2 regions of the Rhizorhabdus sp. P4_G5 genome follow, and region 1 is predicted to be linked to the other one. Evidence: predicted binding sites of a transcription regulator. Region 1 holds the regulator's gene; the other holds the start of a gene.
What was found. The regulator LexA, encoded in region 1, represses DNA repair genes until DNA is damaged. The targets are predictions, from matches to a motif close to GTTCCNCNCTTGTTCT.

Region 1 (8,365 bases):
GATCGGGCGTGCCGATCTCGCGCAGCATGTTGAGCGCCGCTTCGTTGGCGCCTCCATGCGCCGGACCCCACAGGCAGGCGATGCCGGCGGCGATGCAGGCGAACGGGTTGGCGCCCGACGATCCCGCGAGGCGGACGGTCGAGGTCGACGCATTCTGCTCGTGATCGGCATGGAGAATGAAGATCTTGTCCATCGCCGACTCGATCACCGGATCGATCTCATATTCCTCGGCGGGAACGCCGAAGGTCATGCGCAGGAAGTTCCCGGTGTAGCTCAGATCGTTGCGCGGATAGAGGAAGGGCTGCCCGACCGCATATTTATACGCCATGGCCGCGATTGTCGGCATCTTGGCGATCAGGCGGTGCGAAGCGATCATCCGCTGTTTCGGGTCGGTGATGTCGGTCGAGTCGTGATAGAAGGCGGACAATGCGCCGACCACGCCGCACATGATCGACATCGGATGCGCATCGCGCCGGAAGCCGCGATAGAAGGTCGCGAGCTGCTCGTGCAGCATGGTGTGGCGGCTGATAGTGTAGGTGAACTTGTCCAGCTCTTCGCGGCTCGGCAACTCACCGTTGAGCAGCAGGTAGGACACTTCCATGAAGCTCGACTGCTCGGCGAGCTGGTCGATCGGATAGCCACGGTGGAGCAATATGCCAGCGTCGCCGTCGATATAGGTCAGCGCCGACTGGCAGGAGGCGGTCGAAGTGAAGCCGGGATCGTAGGTGAAGGCGCCGGTCGCCGCATAAAGCTTGCGGATGTCGATGACGTCGGGGCCGACCGTGCCCGACATGACGGGATATTCCGACGCCTTGCCGTCGAACTCCACCTTAACTTTGTCCGCCATCTTCACTCCTCCTGGTTCGCCCCTTCACCGGCAGGCCGGCTCGGTCCTCGTCCTGTATGCTTTCACCCGCTCTAACCCAGTCGATCGTCCAGCCGCCCCAGGCTCTCGTCGCGGCCGAGCAGCGCCAGCACATCGAAAATACCCGGAGAGGTGGTGCGGCCGGTCAGCGCCGCCCGCAGCGGTTGCGCAACCTTGCCGAGGCCGATCCCCCCGTTTTCCGCCACCGTCCGGACCGCCGCCTCGAGCGCGGGCGCCGACCAGTCGGCAGTGGCTGCAAGGGCGTCGCGGGCCTGCGCCAGCAGCGCCTTGCCCGGTTCGTCTAGCAGCGATGCGGCCTTCTCGTCCATATCGAGCGGGCGGGTGCGAAACAGAAAGGTTGCTCCCTCCTTCAACTCATTGAGATCCTTAGCCCTTACCTTCAGGAAAGGAATGCTGCGAAGCAGTAGTTCATGGTCTTCCGGGCCGAAATCGCGGCCCAGTTGCGCCGCGACTCCGGGCGCGATCAGGTCGGCCAGGCGGGCATCGGCGGCTTCGCGGATATAATGGCCGTTGAGGTTCTCCAGCTTCTTGAAATCGAACCGGGACGGTGAGCGTCCGACGCCATCCAGGCTGAACCAGCGTATCGCCTGCTCGCGGTCGATGATCTCGTCGTCGCCATGGCCCCAGCCCAGCCGGAGCAGATAATTGTTCACCGCTTCCGGCAGCATTCCCATCTCGTCGCGATAGGCATCGACCCCGAGCGCACCATGGCGCTTGGACAGCTTCGCGCCATCCGCGCCGTGGATCAGCGGGATATGGGCGTAGATGGGATCGGGCCAGCCGCCCGAGATTTCATTCAGTGCGCGAATCATCGCCAGCTGCCGGAAGGCGTTGTTGAGGTGATCGTCGCCACGGATGACATGGGTGACACCCATGTCATGATCGTCGACGACGACGGCGAGCATATAGGTCGGGCTGCCGTCGGAGCGGAGCAGGATCATGTCGTCGAGCTCGGCATTCTGGACGGTCACCGGTCCCTGCACGAGATCCTCGATCGTCACCTCGCCTTCGCGCGGCGCCTTGAGGCGGACGACGAAGGGCGTGCCGGCTGGCGCTTCTGCAGGGTCGCGATCGCGCCAGCGGCCATCATAGCGCAGTGGCTGCCTGGCGGCACGCTGCTGTTCACGCAGCTCGGCCAGTTCCTCGGAGGTCGCATAGCAGCGATAGGCGTGCCCCTTTTCGAGCAGCTGCTGCGCCACCGCGGCGTGGCGATCGGCGCGCGCGAACTGGTAGACGGCATCCCCGTCCCAGCCGAGGTCGAGCCAGTTCATGCCGTCGAGGATGGCGTCGATCGCGGGCTGCGTCGACCGGGCCCGATCGGTATCCTCGATGCGAAGCAGGAACTTGCCGCCATGATGGCGGGCGAACAGCCAGTTGAACAACGCGGTTCGCGCACCGCCGATATGTAGATATCCGGTCGGAGATGGCGCGAAGCGGGTGACGACCTCGGCTTTGGGGGTCTGATTTTCGGTGCTTGCGCCCACGCGCGCTTTCTCCAAGATCGGCACGATGGCCAGCGAAGTCGAGGCGCCCCGTATAGCATTTTCGGCTCCGGTCAAATTGGCCGGCGAGTCGGGAGCGGCCGGCCATGATCAGAGCGGGGTGGTCGATGCTCGATCGCGCACCTAGCGTAGCGGCTCCGCCTCTTCCAACGGGCGGCCGGGCGGCCATGGCGCGGATGCTAGATCGGGTCGAGCGTGCGCTCGAAATGGAGCGCGACCAGCTTGGCTTGTGGGTGCCGGTCATGCTCGCCGGCGGGATCGCGCTGTGGCTGGTGCTGCCTGACCGCTTGGCCTGGCTGGCTGGCATGGCGGCGCTCGCGGGCGTGGCGCTGGCCGGCGTCGCGACCGGCGTCGAGCGCAGGATCGGCCGTGCCGTGCTGGTAACCGGATTGGCGGCGCTCATCGGCATGGTGGTGATATGGTCGCGGGCCGACTGGGTGGCGGCGCCGCGGATCGATCGACCGCTGGTGGCGATGGTCACGGGACGGATCGAGACGGTCGAGCGGCTTCCGGCGCGCGAGCTGGTCCGGCTGACGATAGCGACCGATCCGGGCCTGCTGCCGCCGCGCATCAGGCTGAATGTTGATCAGGCCGACCTGCCCGCCCTGGTACCCGGCGGCGCGCATATCGCAGTGCGCGCGCGGCTGATGCCGCCTGCACCCGCGGCGGTGCCCGGCGGCTATGACTATGCCCGCACCGCCTGGTTCCTCGGCATCGGCGCCGGGGGAAAGGCGCTCGATCCGCCGAAGATCGATGCCGGCGCGGGCGGCGGCGGCTTTTCAACCTGGCTTGCCGACCGCCGGGCGCGGCTATCGGCGCATATCGAACAGCGGGTCACCGGCGCCAGCGCAGGTGGCATCGCCGCATCCTTCGCCACCGGGGACCAGGGGGCGATCGGCGAGGAAGACGCGGAGGCGATCCGGCGATCCGGGCTGGCCCATCTGCTGTCGGTGTCGGGGCTGCACGTCTCGGCGGTGGTCGGCGGCGTGATGCTGCTTACCCTGCGGCTGTTCGCGCTGAGCCCCCGGCTGGCGCTGCACGCGCCGCTGTTGCTGGTCGCGGCCGGCGCCGGCGCGCTGGCGGGGATCGGCTATACCCTGTTGTCGGGCGCGCAGGTGCCGACGATCCGCTCGTGCGTCGCCGCGCTGCTCGTGCTGGCCGGCATTGCCATGGGGCGAGAGGCGATCACGCTGCGGCTGGTCGCGACGGGGGCCCTGATCGTGCTGCTGCTGTGGCCGGAAGCGCTCGCGGGGCCGAGCTTCCAACTGAGCTTCGCGGCCGTCACCGCGCTGATCGCCTTCCTGGAACATCCCAAAGTGGTATCCTTCTCGGCTGGGCGGGACGAGCACTGGGCGGCTCGGCTCGGGCGCTCGCTGGCGGTGCTGCTGCTCTCGGGGGTGGTGATCGAGGCGGCGCTGGCGCCGATCGCGCTGTTTCACTTCCACAAATCGGGTCTCTATGGCGCCGCCGCCAACATCGTCGCGATTCCACTGACCACCTTCGTCATCATGCCGCTCGAGGCGGTGGCGCTGCTGCTCGACATTGCTGGCCTGGGTGCGCCCTTCTGGTGGCTGGTGTCGAAGGCGCTCGCGCTGCTGCTCTGGATCGCCCATCGGGTCGGCGACGCGCCGGGTGCGGTGGCGATGCTGCCGAGCATGGCGTGGGGCGCCTTCGCGCTGATGATCGCGGGCGGGCTGTGGATCGCGCTGTGGCGGACGAAGATGCGGCGCTGGGGCACCGTGCCGCTGGTGATCGGTGCCGTCTGGGCGCTGCAGTCCCCGGTGCCGGACCTGCTGGTGACGGGCGACGGCCGGCATGTTGCCGTGGTGCTGGCGGACGGACGGGTGGCGTTGCTGCGGGATCGTGCCGGCGATTATATCCGTGACGTGCTCAGCGAGGCGGCCGGGGTCGATGGCGAGCCGGTGCCGATCGATGCGCTCCAGGCGGCGCGCTGCTCCGCGGACCTGTGCGAGGCGCAGCTCCGGCGCGGCAGCCGCGCGTGGACGCTGCTCGCGACCCGGAGCCCCTATCTGGTCGACATCGCCCGGATGAACCGTGCCTGCGCGCGCGCCGACATTGTCATAAGCGACCGGCGGATGCCGCGTTCGTGCCGCCCGCGCTGGATCGTCATCGACCGGCCGTTACTGGCGCGCAGCGGGGGTCTGTCGATCGATCTGGAGCGCGGCGTCGTCGAAACCGTGGCCGGGTCGGTCGGTCGCCATCCCTGGTCCGTGTTCCGGCCCGGATCGCCTGCTCGTCCTTGATGTCGCTATGCTGAATTTATTTCAGCATCCACTTCCCGACACGGGAACGATCCCGAGCCGACATGTGGATCCTGAAACAAGTGCAGGATGACGTTCGGCTTGTCAGTAGCGCCGCAGCAATCCCGCAAGCTTGCCCTGCACACGGACCTGGTCCGGCTTGTAGCGTTGCGGGTCATAAGCGCGGTTCGCCGGGTCGAGCCGGATCATCGCGCCTTCCTTGCGGAAATATTTGAGCGTCGCTTCGCTGTCGGCGATCAGGGCCACGATGATGTCGCCGTCGCGCGCCGTCTCGGCCTTGCGGATCAGGGCATAGTCGCCGTCGAGAATACCGGCTTCGACCATCGAATCGCCGGAGACTTCGAGCGCATAATGTTCGCCTGGGCCGAGCAGCGCCGCAGGCACCGACAAGGTGCTTTGGCCCTCGAGCGCCTCGATCGGCAAACCGGCGGCGATGCGGCCGTGCAGCGGGATTTCCAGCACATTCTCGTTCGCTGCCTGCGGCACGACCGGCGGAGCCTTCGATGGTGCGGCCGGAGCCTTGGCGATCATGTCGGGCATACGCAGCACTTCGAGCGCGCGCGCGCGGTTCGGCAGCCGGCGTATGAAGTTGCGCTCCTCGAGCGCGCTGATCAGCCGGTGGACGCCCGATTTGGACTTGAGGTCCAGCGCATCCTTCATCTCCTCGAACGAGGGCGACACGCCGGTCTCGATCAGCCGGTCGTGGATGAATAGGAGAAGTTCATGTTGCTTGCGCGTCAGCATGGCAATGCCCTCGTCTAGAACGGACGGAGAACATTTAGGCAACCGGCGCGAATCTGTCAAGCGAGTGGAATGATCTCGATATCCGCGCCCGGCTCGAGCGCCGCGGACTTGGGCGGCCGCACGATCAGCATTTCCGCTTGCACCAGGGCCACGAGGCCGGCGCTGTCCTGGCTGATGACCGGAACCGCCCGACCTTCGCTCCAGCGGCCGCGCAGATATTCGGCGCGGTTGCCGGTCGCCGGGAGCGCCGCTCCGAGCCGGGCGAGCATAGGCGCCGGGACAGGACTGCGCGCGCCCAGCAGGTGGGCGACGAGGGGCTTCAGGAACAGGGTGGCGGTGACGAAGGCCGAGACCGGATTGCCGGGCAGCCCCAGCACGATCGCTTCGCCGAGCGTGCCGATCATCACCGGCTTGCCGGGCTTCAGCGCGACCTTCCAGAAATCGATGCGCGCGCCGGCCTTCTGCAGGGCGGGCAGGACGAGATCATGATCGCCGACCGACGCACCGCCCGTGGTGACGATGATATTGGCCTGGTCGGCCAAAGCGGAGAAGGCCGCAGCGATTGCGTCGAGATCGTCGCGGACGATGCCGTGATCGGTGACGATGCAGGTCGGCCCCGCCAGCATGGCCGCCAGCATCGGTCCGTTGGAAGCGGGCAGCAGCGCGCCGCTGGTCGGCACGCCCGGCCGCACCAGTTCGTTGCCGGTCGAGAGAATGGAGATGCGCGGGCGCCGGCGAATTGCGAGCGCGCCATGGCCACCGCTGACGGCAAGCGCGATCGCCGCCGCGCCGATGGCCGTGCCAGCAGCGATGAGCGTGTCCCCCTGCGCGAAATCGCTGCCGGCGCGGCGGATATGCGCGCCGGGCCCGCGCGGTCCTTCGCCCGCCATCATCAGGCGGTCGCCGTCGCGCGCCGCTTCTTCCTGGACGAGGATCGCGTCGGCCCCTTCGGGCACTGGCGCTCCGGTGAAGATCCGCGCGGCCTCGCCAGCTGCGAGCGCACGATCCAGGCCGCCGCCCGCCGCGCTTTCGCCAATGACGGTCCAGGGCCCGGGCCGCTCGGCGAAGCGGATCGCATAGCCGTCCATCGCCGACAGATCGAGCGCGGGCTGGGTGCGGGCGGCGACGACATCGACGGCGGCATGGCGTCCGTTCGCCTGGACCAGCGGCACCGTTTCGATCGGCAGCGGCGGCCTGAGCGCCATCATCCGCGCCTGCGCCTCGGCAACGGGAATCAGCGTCATCAGGCCGTCCAGTCGCCCGACTTACCGCCGGTCTTGGACAACAGGCGGACGCCTTCGATCCGCATGCCGCGATCGAGCGCCTTGGCCATGTCGTAGACGGTGAGGAGCGCGACCGAGACAGCGGTCATCGCCTCCATCTCGATGCCGGTGGTGTAGGTGGTGACCACCGCGGCGGTGGCACGGATGCCGTCGGCCTCGATCGCGAGGTCCAGCGTCACGCCCGAGATCGGCAGCGGATGGCACAGCGGGATGAGGTCGGCGGTCTTCTTGGCGGCCATGATCCCGGCGACCCGCGCCGCCGCGAGGACGTCACCCTTCTTGACCGATCCGGCGCGGATCGCATCGAGCGCGGGCGCCGCTATCAGGATCCGCCCCTCGGCGATCGCCTCCCGCTTTGTCTCGGCCTTCGCCGAGACGTCGACCATCCGGGCCGCGCCCTCATCGTCGATATGGGTGAGCTTGCCGGTCATGCGCCGGTCAGCAGCCTGCGCGTCGCCGCGGCGACATCGGCTTCGCGCATCAGCGACTCCCCGACCAGGAAACAGCGCACGCCATGCCCGGCCATCGCGTCGAGATCGGCCTTCGAGCCGAGCCCGCTCTCCGCGACGAACGTGCAGCCCGCGGGCGCATTGGCCACCAGTTCATAGGTGCGCGACAGATCAATGGAGAAGTCGCGCAGGTCGCGATTGTTGACCCCGATCAGCCGGGATGTGAGCCGTGTCGCGCGCTCCAGCTCGCCGGCGTCGTGGACCTCGACCAGAACGTCCATGCCATGCTCGATCGCTGCGGCCTCGATCTCGGCCATCGCGCCGTTGTCGAGCGCAGCGACGATGATCAGGATCGCATCGGCGCCCAGCGCGCGCGCCTCGGTCACCTGCCACGGATCAATCATGAAATCCTTGCGCAGGCACGGCAACGAGCAGGCCGCCCGCGCCGCCACCAGATAATCGTCATGACCCTGGAAATAGGGCGTGTCGGTTAACACCGATAGGCAGGCGGCGCCGGCCTGCTCATAGGCGCGCGCGTGCGTCGGCGGATCGAAATCGGCGCGGATCAGGCCCTTGGAGGGCGACGCCTTCTTGATCTCCGCGATGAGGCCATAGCCGTCGGCAGCCTTGCGATCGAGTGCGGCCCGGAACCCGCGAGGAGGGCTGGCGGCCCGGGCACGGGCGGTGAGGTCGGCGAAGGATGTCGCCGCCTTGGCGCGCGCCACATGATCGCGTTTGACGTCGCAGATTTCGGTCAGCTTGTTGCTCATCGCCGCGCGCCATAGCGCGAGATGCATCGGCAGGCTAGGCCGGCGGTGGCTCGAGCCCAGGCCTTGATCGGTTCAGGCTCTAATAGTTGAACAGCTGCGCGACACCCTGGAGCAAGACCGCGGCCGAGCCCAGGTAGATCGCCCCCGACCGTGCCGCGCGCGCGCGCGCATGCCTTGCCCGGCGCTCCGTCCAATGCTCACTGGTCCGCCGGGCAGTCGCGACGCGAGTCGTGCCCAGAGCCTCGCGCCATGCGTAGAGCCGCAGCGCGGCCAGCAAAGCGAGGAACAGGCTGAGGCAGACAAGCAGCGACATCGGGCATCTATCTCCGACATTCGATTACCGAAGGGTTAGGATCGGCAGTTCGAACGATATGTCCCGTGTCGTCGTTATACGGGCGTAGCGCTATGATCTCGATCACTCGGCGCTACGATGCCGCCATTCAGCGAAG
Region 2 (8,365 bases), on a different contig from region 1:
AAACTCGGTGCCGCCATGTTCCTCGGCTATGTCGAACCAGATCTCTTCGGAGGCCTTGTCGCCCGATCCCTTCCAGGCGGCACGGGCCGCGGCCTTCTGTTCGGCCATGGCAGCGTCGAAACCGGCGCGGTCTACGCCGAGATCCTGGGCGCGCAACGCATCCTCGGTCAGGTCGTAGGGGAAGCCGAAGGTATCGTAGAGCTTGAACGCGACGGCTCCGGGCAGGACGTCGCCCGATTTCATCGAGCCGGTCGCCTCGTCGAGCAGACGCAGGCCATTGGCCAGCGTCTGGCGGAAGCGCGTCTCCTCGAGCTTCAGCGTTTCCTCGATCAGCGGCTGCGCGCGAACCAGTTCCGGATAGGCGGCACCCATCTCGGCGACCAGGCTGGGTACCAGGCGGTGCATCAGCGGGTCGGCGGCGCCCAGAAGATGGGCATGGCGCATCGCCCGGCGCATGATCCGGCGCAGCACATAGCCGCGGCCCTCATTGGCGGGCAGCACGCCGTCGGCCACGAGAAAGCCGGAAGCCCTCAGATGGTCGGCGATCACCCGATGCGACGCCTTGTTCGCCCCGTCCGTCGCGGTCCTGGTGAACTCGCCCGAGGCAGCGATCAGCGCCTTGAAGGTGTCGGTGTCGTAATTGTCGTGAACGCCCTGCAGCACCGCGGCGATGCGCTCGAGCCCCATTCCGGTGTCGATCGAGGGCCTGGGCAGGTTGATCCGGCTGTCCTTGTCGACCTGTTCATATTGCATGAACACGAGGTTCCAGATCTCGACGAAGCGATCCCCATCCTCATCCGGACTACCCGGGGGGCCGCCGGGAATATGCTCGCCATGATCGTAGAAAATCTCGGAACAGGGTCCGCACGGGCCGGTATCGCCCATCGACCAGAAATTGTCGGAGGTGGCGATGCGGATGATCCGGCTCTCGGGCATGCCAATCTTCTTCCAGAGATCGAACGCCTCGTCGTCGCTATGATAGACGGTGACGGTCAGCCGGTCGGGCGATATTCCCCAGGTGCCGGTGATCAGGCTCCAGGCGAGGCTGATCGCGCGTTCCTTGAAATAGTCACCGAAGGAGAAATTGCCGAGCATTTCGAAGAAGGTATGATGCCGGGCGGTATAGCCTACATTGTCGAGATCATTGTGCTTGCCGCCGGCACGCACGCATTTCTGGGACGACGTCGCGGTCGAATAGGGCCGGGTTTCGAGCCCGGTGAAGACATTCTTGAACGGCACCATGCCCGCATTGACGAACATCAGCGTCGGATCATTGTGCGGCACCAATGGCGCCGACGGCACCGGCGCATGGCCTTCGCGCGCGAAATGATCCAGGAAGGAGCGGCGGATGTCGTTGGTCGATGTCATGGGTGGGACTTAGGCGACGCGCGACCGGTTCTCAAGCGGTTCGGCGGAGTAGTCGAAGGTTGATCACTCTGCTGCGGAAAAATGCGCGATCTGGTCTGCATAAGCCTTGACGCAGGCCGATCGGGCAGCGGCGCGCGCGACATTGGTCGCGGCAGCCATATTCCCTCACGTCAAACAGGCCACGGCATCAGGCATAGGCATAGGCCCCGCCCTTCTCCAATGCAGCGCGATAGGCCGGCCGCGCGTGGATACGGTCGAGCCATTCGGTGATCGTCGGCCGCTTGCCGTCGAGCTTCAGCCGCTCGCGGGCCGCTTCGAGCGGAAAGCTCATCATGACGTCCGCGGCGCTGATCTCATTGCCCGCAAACCATGGGCGCTGGCTGAGCTCGGCCTCGACATAGTCGATCTGCACCATCGCCATGTTGGTGACGGTCCGCTTCGCGACCCATCCGAACGGTCCCATCTTGTCGATCACCAGGCGGAGCAGCAGCGGCGGCATCAGCGAACCCTCGGCATAATCGAGGAAATAGCGCCAGCGCAGCGCGCCGTTCCCATCCTGAGGCGGACCGAAATCCCCGCCGGCCAGCGCGACGAGATATTCGACAATGGTGGCCGTTTCGGCGACGATGCGGCCGTCATGTTCGATAACGGGAGATTTTCCGAGCGGATGAACCTTGCGCAACTCGGGGGGCGCCAGCATCGTCTTCGGATCGCGCGCGTAGCGGCGGACCGCATAAGGCAGGCTAAGTTCCTCGAGCAGCCAGAGCACCCGCTGCGAGCGTGAGTTTTCGAGATGGTGGACGATGATCGGGATTGTCTTGGTCATGGGGCGGCTCCGCTGCGAGGGGCGGGCCGCTGTCAGTCGGCCGGCTCGTTCACGTAGACGGCAAGTTCGATACCCGACGGTTCAAGGAAGTGAAAGCGGCGGCCGCCGGGAAAGGCGAAGATAGGCCGCACGACCACACCGCCCGCAGTCTCCACCGCCAGCTGGGCGGCTTCGAGATCGTCGACTTCGATCACCGCCAGCGGAGCCTTGCTTGCCTCGGCGGGGTCACCGTTGAGGCCGATGTCGCAACCCTGCCCGATCGTCGCGGCGTAATCCGGGCCGAAGGCGGTCAACGACCAGCCGAATGCCTGTTCGAAAAAGGCCTTGCTGCCGGCAGTGTTCCCGACTGGCAGTTCGATATAGTTCAGACGCGCCGCCATCATCCGATCTTCCCGTCCGTTCGTCCCGAGCGAAGTCGTGGGACGTGGGTCTGCGCACCGTGCCTCGACCTCGCTCGACACGAACGGGGAAAGCCCCGTCGGATCAGATGTCGTCGTCTTCGGCCGGACCCGCCATCAGCGCATCGCCAACCGTTTCGGTATTGCCGCGAATTGCCGATTCGAGCTTTGCGGCCAGTTCGGGATTTTCGCGCAAATAGGCCTTGGCATTCTCGCGGCCCTGGCCGATGCGAACCGAGTCATAGCTGAACCATGCGCCCGATTTTTCGACCAGCCCCGCCTTGACGCCGAGATCGATCAGCTCGCCGACCTTCGACACGCCTTCGCCATACATGATGTCGAACTCGACCTGCTTGAACGGCGGCGCGACCTTGTTCTTGACGACCTTTACCCGCGTCGCGTTGCCGACGACCTCATCGCGATCCTTGATCGCGCCGGTGCGGCGGATATCGAGCCGGACCGAAGCGTAGAATTTGAGCGCATTGCCGCCGGTCGTCGTTTCCGGCGAACCATACATCACGCCGATCTTCATACGAATCTGGTTGATGAAGATGACGAGGCACTTGGAGCGGCTGATCGAGCCGGTGATCTTGCGCAGCGCCTGGCTCATCAGACGGGCCTGCAGACCGACATGGCTGTCGCCCATCTCGCCCTCGATTTCGGCCCTGGGAACCAGCGCCGCGACCGAGTCGATCACCAGCACGTCGATCGCATTGGAGCGCACCAGCGTGTCGGCGATCTCGAGTGCCTGCTCGCCGGTATCGGGCTGCGACACGATCAGCTCGTCGATGTTGACGCCCAGCTTCTTCGCATAGACCGGGTCCAGCGCATGCTCGGCGTCGATGAACGCGGCGGTGCCGCCGCCCTTCTGCGCCTCGGCGATCGCATGCAGTGCCAGCGTCGTCTTGCCCGAGCTTTCGGGGCCGAAAATCTCCACGACACGGCCACGCGGCAATCCGCCGATGCCGAGTGCGATGTCCAGCCCCAGCGAGCCGGAGGAGATCGCCTCGACCTGCATCGCCTCACGCGATCCGAGTTTCATCGCCGAGCCCTTGCCGAAGGCACGATCTATCTGCGCCAAAGCGGCTTCAAGGGCCTTCTGTCTATCCATATTCGCCGCGTCCTTTTCGGATCCGATGAGCTTCAACTGTGCCGCCATGGGTCAACTCCCTCGTAGATCGCGTGATCGAAAGCTTCAAACACGATCTTCGTACATGGAATGTTCCACTGGAACAAGAGATAAACATTCGTGATTTGTTCCACGAAGGCGGCCTAGCTGACAACCTCCGTCCGGGCGTGGTCCGCCAGCGCCTCTCGCGCCGCCTGCCCGATCTGCTGGACCGAGAAGGGTTTCGGCAGGAAGCCGATATTGTCGAGGTCGATCGACTTGCGCAGTTGTTCCTCGGCATAACCAGACATGAAGATGATCGGCAGATTTGGTTGCTTCTCCCTTGCCGCCCGCGCCATGGTCGGGCCGTCCATCGTCGGCATCACCACATCGGAGATCACCAGGTCGATCGGTTCTTCGGAGTTCTCGATGATCTCGAGCCCCTCCTCACCATTGGTGGCCGTGAGGATCTTGTAGCCCTGGCGCGCCAGGGCGCGCTCCGCCACCGCGCGCACCATGGCCTCGTCCTCTACGAGCAGGATGGTGCCGGTCCCCCATAATTCGGTGCTGACTTCCTTGGCTTTGACCAGCGGCGCCACCGCCGAAGCCGGCGCCTCGTGCACCGGCAGATAGATGACGAAGCTGGTGCCCTTCCCCAGCTCGCTCTCGGCGAAGATGAAACCGCCGGTCTGTTTGACGATCCCGTATACGGTCGACAGCCCCAGGCCCGTGCCCTTGCCGACTTCCTTGGTCGTGAAGAAGGGTTCGAAAATCTTGGTGATGATCTCCGGCGCAATGCCACCGCCGGTGTCGGTCACCTTCATCGCGGTATATTCGGTGACCGGCATGATCTCCATGCCGAGACGCCGCACGTCGGCCTGCGACATCGCATAGGTCTGGATCGTCAGCGTGCCGCCATCAGGCATGGCGTCGCGGGCGTTGACCGCCAGGTTGACGATAACCTGTTCGAGCTGGCCCGGGTCGGCCCGCACCGTGCCGAGATTGCGGCCATGGCTGACCTCCAGCTTGACGGTTTCGCCCAGCAGCCGCTTCAACAGGTTCGAAATCTCGGAGATCACGTCCGGTATCTGGAGAATCTGCGGCCGCAGCGTCTGCTGGCGCGAGAAGGCGAGCAACTGGCGGGTCAGCGCCGCGGCGCGGTTCGAGTTGTGCTTGATCTGCTGGATATCGTCATAGTCGCTGTCACCCGGAATGTGGCGCATCGTCATCAGGTCGCAATGGCCGATGATCGCGGTCAGGATATTGTTGAAGTCATGGGCGACGCCGCCGGCCAGCTGGCCCACGGCCTGCATCTTCATCGCCTGCGCCACCTGGCGCTTGAGCTTGGATTCCTCGCTATTGTCCTTGAGGCTGAGCAGCACCGCGGCATTGCCGAGTCCCTTGGCCGCCGCGATGGTCAGCGAGACATTCTCCTCGGGCCGTTCCTTGAGGCGCACCGAGAGATCGCTGGCAGACCCGCGGCCGGCCGAGAAGCGGCGCACCGCGTCGGAAACCGCCGCCTTGTCCTCCTCGACGACCAGGTCGCCCGGATAGACGATCGTCGACTCCGGCCCCAGCCCTGCCGCGCGCCGGAATGGCGCGTTCATGAACAGCACGCGGCCGTCCCGCTCTGCTACCGCGAGACCGAGCGGCAGCATGCCGAGCAATGCGTGGAGATCGCCGGTGGCGACCCTGCGCGCCTCGGCGCCCATGTTGCCGCCGCCCAGCTCGTCGAGCAGCAGGAACAGCGTGGCGTTGACGGCACCGTGATCGTCGAGCGGGATCTGGATCAAGCGGACCGGATCGCCACCCGGCGGGTCGGCTGCGAGCCGGATCACATCGCCATCGCTGCGCAACAGTTCGGCAAAGGCCCAGCCCGAGCTCGGCGCATCGGCGGAACCAAGCGCCCTCTGGAGGAAGACCCGATTGGCGGTGATGCCGATGCCGTTGCCATCGACTAGCGCCCCCATCAGACCCGCGCTGCCGATCCGCCGACCGATATCGCTTCCCAATATGCGCAGGATATCCGCCATGTTGTCCGACTGGCTCGAACGGTGGAAGCGCCAGACGAGATGGCTGTCCTCGTTGCCGGCGCGCCTTACGATGATATCCACCAGCCCCCGGTCGGTGGCGAGCTTGGCGAGATCGGCCCGCCCATCGCGCATCGCCGCTATCGCGGCGGCGGCAAGCTGCATGCGCACCTCGTGCGGCAGCGGCAGCGCAGGCGGAGTCGGCAGGCCGCCGAACCAGGTTTCGAACTGGCGGTTCGCGCAGACCAGCTCGCCATTCGGCCCTGTGATGGCAACGCCGGCATCGGCATCCTCGATGCTGCCCAGCACCAGCCCAAGATCGGTCTGCCGCATCGGCCGCACATGGATCTGGGAACGGATCATCGCGACCAGCAGGATCATGCCGACGCCCAGGATGAACGCGAGCATGAACAGGCCCGCGACAAGAAGGTTGTCGGTTGCGCCCCAGATCATGCCCGCCATGCCGACCGATGATACGAGCGTCAGCATGGCCAGCATCGCATTGAGCACGAGCCGCCCCAGGCGGGGGGACATGGTTCTGGCGGGATAGCTGCTCGACATGAATGCCTTGTTCTCCCGACGTTCCGGCTTCGTCAAGCGGCGCCTTGATGCCTTTCCCGTCGGACGCAGAACATCCGGCCGGCTTATCACCAGATTCGGACGCGTTCGGCCGGTGCCAAATACATCTTCTCCGCCGCCTTGAAGGGATCGAGATTCCGCACCAACCAGCTGCGCTGGACCGATGGCGAGTGCGGGTCGGTCAGCAGCCGCTGGCGGCTACCCATGCCGGCGGTGTCGAAGCCGAAGCTGAGGGCGGTCAAAAAATATCTTCATGGGACATCGGTGTGTCATTCAGCTATGACAGCTGACTTATCATCACCATTGTCAGTATCAAGTCTCGATGGTCTCGCGTCCGGCGCGGTGGCGCTCGCGAAGCGCCCATTTGCGCGAAATCCACGCCCGCCACACACAACTCGACAACAGATAGCCGATCGCACCCGAAACGGTGGCGATTACGAACAACCCGGCGATCAGCGCAGGTGCCGCCGCCGAGGCTGCCCAGCCCGCCCATTCGGCCAGCGATGCACCATGATCGATCATCGCCGAAACCGTGCCGAGATCCGCGGTCGAGTGCACGAACCGGTTGCCGACGACGAGCGAGAGATAGAGCAGGAAGGGCGTGGTCGCGGGATTGCTGAGGAAGGTCATCGCGATCGCGATCGGCACATTGGCGCGGCATGGCAGCGCCAGCAGAGCAGCGCCGATGATCTGCAGCCCCGGGATCATCAGGAATATGCCGACCAGCAGGCCCAGCGCTACGCCGCGCGGCACCGATCGCCGCGTGAAGCGCCACAGGCTCGGCTCGAGGACGCGATGGGCGAACGGCCGCATCCAACGCACCTCCTCCAGCGATTCGCGGGTCGGAGCGTTTTTACGCCACCATCTGCCAATGCTGTCGAACATCAGCCGCGGTCCCTGAGCAGCCGCTGCTGTTCGCGCTTCCAGTCGCGGGTCTTTTCGGTTTCGCGCTTGTCGTGCAGCTTCTTGCCCTTGGCGAGCGCCAGTTCCACCTTGGCCCGCCCCTTGCCGTTGAAATAGATCGACAGCGGGATCAGCGTCATGCCCTCGCGCGACACCGCGGTGCGCATCTTCTCGATCTGCCGGTGGTGCAGCAGCAGCTTGCGGGGCCGCTTGGGCTCATGATTGAAGCGGTTGCCGTGGCTGAACTCGGGCACATTGGCGTTGACCAGCCATATCTGATCGCCCTTCACTTCGGCGTAGCTCTCGGCGATCGAGCCCTCGCCGAAGCGAAGCGACTTCACTTCGGTACCGGTCAGCGCGATGCCCGCCTCGAAGAACTCCTCGAGGAAATATTCATAACGGGCGCGCCGATTCTCGGCGACGATCTTTGTCTTCTCGAACTCGGCGGGACGCGGACGGACCATAAATCTCTATATCACCCCTCCCGCTGGGAGGAGACGGGGGTGGATGGAACGGCTCGATGCCGTGATCTCTACCGTGTTGGCAAGTCAATATGCTGTGTGACGCGCGCAACCGGCGTCACACCGCGCCAGCATGCTTCAGAGCGGCGTCCACGGCATCGCGGCTCGCCTGCGAGGGCCAGGTCATGGGCATGCGCAGTTCCGCCGGGAAGTCCGGATAGGCCTGGGTCAGCGCATATTTGACCGGCCCCGGCGAAGCATCGGTGAACAGGGCGCTATGGAGCGGAAACAACCGGTCCTGCAGCAGGAGCGCGTCGGCCCACCGGCCTTCCCTGCAGGCTCTCTGGAAATCGGCGCACAGCCCCGGCAGGACATTCGCCGTCACCGAGATGCACCCGACGCCGCCCATCGCATTGAATCCGAGCGCCATGTCGTCATTGCCGGACAGCTGGCAGAAGTCGGATCCGCAATGCTGCCGCTGCGCAGAGACCCGTTCCACCTTGCCGCTTGCATCCTTGATCCCGACGATCGTCGGGATCTCGGCCAGCTTGCCCAGCGTCTCCGGAAGGATGTCGGTCACGGTCCGCGTCGGCACGTTGTAGATGATGATCGGCAGGTCGCAATTTTCCGCCAGATAACGGTAATGGAGCAGCAGGCCGTCCTGGTTTGGCCGGTTATAATATGGCAGCACC

Region 2: the regulator LexA is predicted to act here: its motif matches at 3,822-3,837, upstream of recA (recombinase RecA).

Annotation. Positions count from the first base shown of each region.
Region 1 covers NZ_JBFUKB010000003.1:367,722-376,086, forward strand. Annotated here, with positions in the region: gene AC1DQK_RS06110 (citrate synthase) at 1-847, opposite strand, end outside; gene gltX (glutamate--tRNA ligase) at 919-2,370, opposite strand; gene AC1DQK_RS06120 (ComEC/Rec2 family competence protein) at 2,556-4,652, shown strand; gene lexA (transcriptional repressor LexA) at 4,755-5,414, opposite strand; gene AC1DQK_RS06130 (molybdopterin molybdotransferase MoeA) at 5,471-6,658, opposite strand; gene moaC (cyclic pyranopterin monophosphate synthase MoaC) at 6,658-7,128, opposite strand; gene trpC (indole-3-glycerol phosphate synthase TrpC) at 7,125-7,916, opposite strand; gene AC1DQK_RS06145 (hypothetical protein) at 7,996-8,229, opposite strand.
Region 2 covers NZ_JBFUKB010000001.1:241,333-249,697, forward strand. Annotated here, with positions in the region: gene alaS (alanine--tRNA ligase) at 1-1,368, opposite strand, end outside; gene AC1DQK_RS01170 (glutathione S-transferase family protein) at 1,556-2,182, opposite strand; gene AC1DQK_RS01175 (VOC family protein) at 2,227-2,574, opposite strand; gene recA (recombinase RecA) at 2,678-3,751, opposite strand; gene AC1DQK_RS01185 (hybrid sensor histidine kinase/response regulator) at 3,865-6,291, opposite strand; gene AC1DQK_RS01190 (hypothetical protein) at 6,378-6,551, opposite strand; gene AC1DQK_RS01195 (DUF2062 domain-containing protein) at 6,622-7,194, opposite strand; gene smpB (SsrA-binding protein SmpB) at 7,194-7,676, opposite strand; gene dapA (4-hydroxy-tetrahydrodipicolinate synthase) at 7,792-8,365, opposite strand, start outside.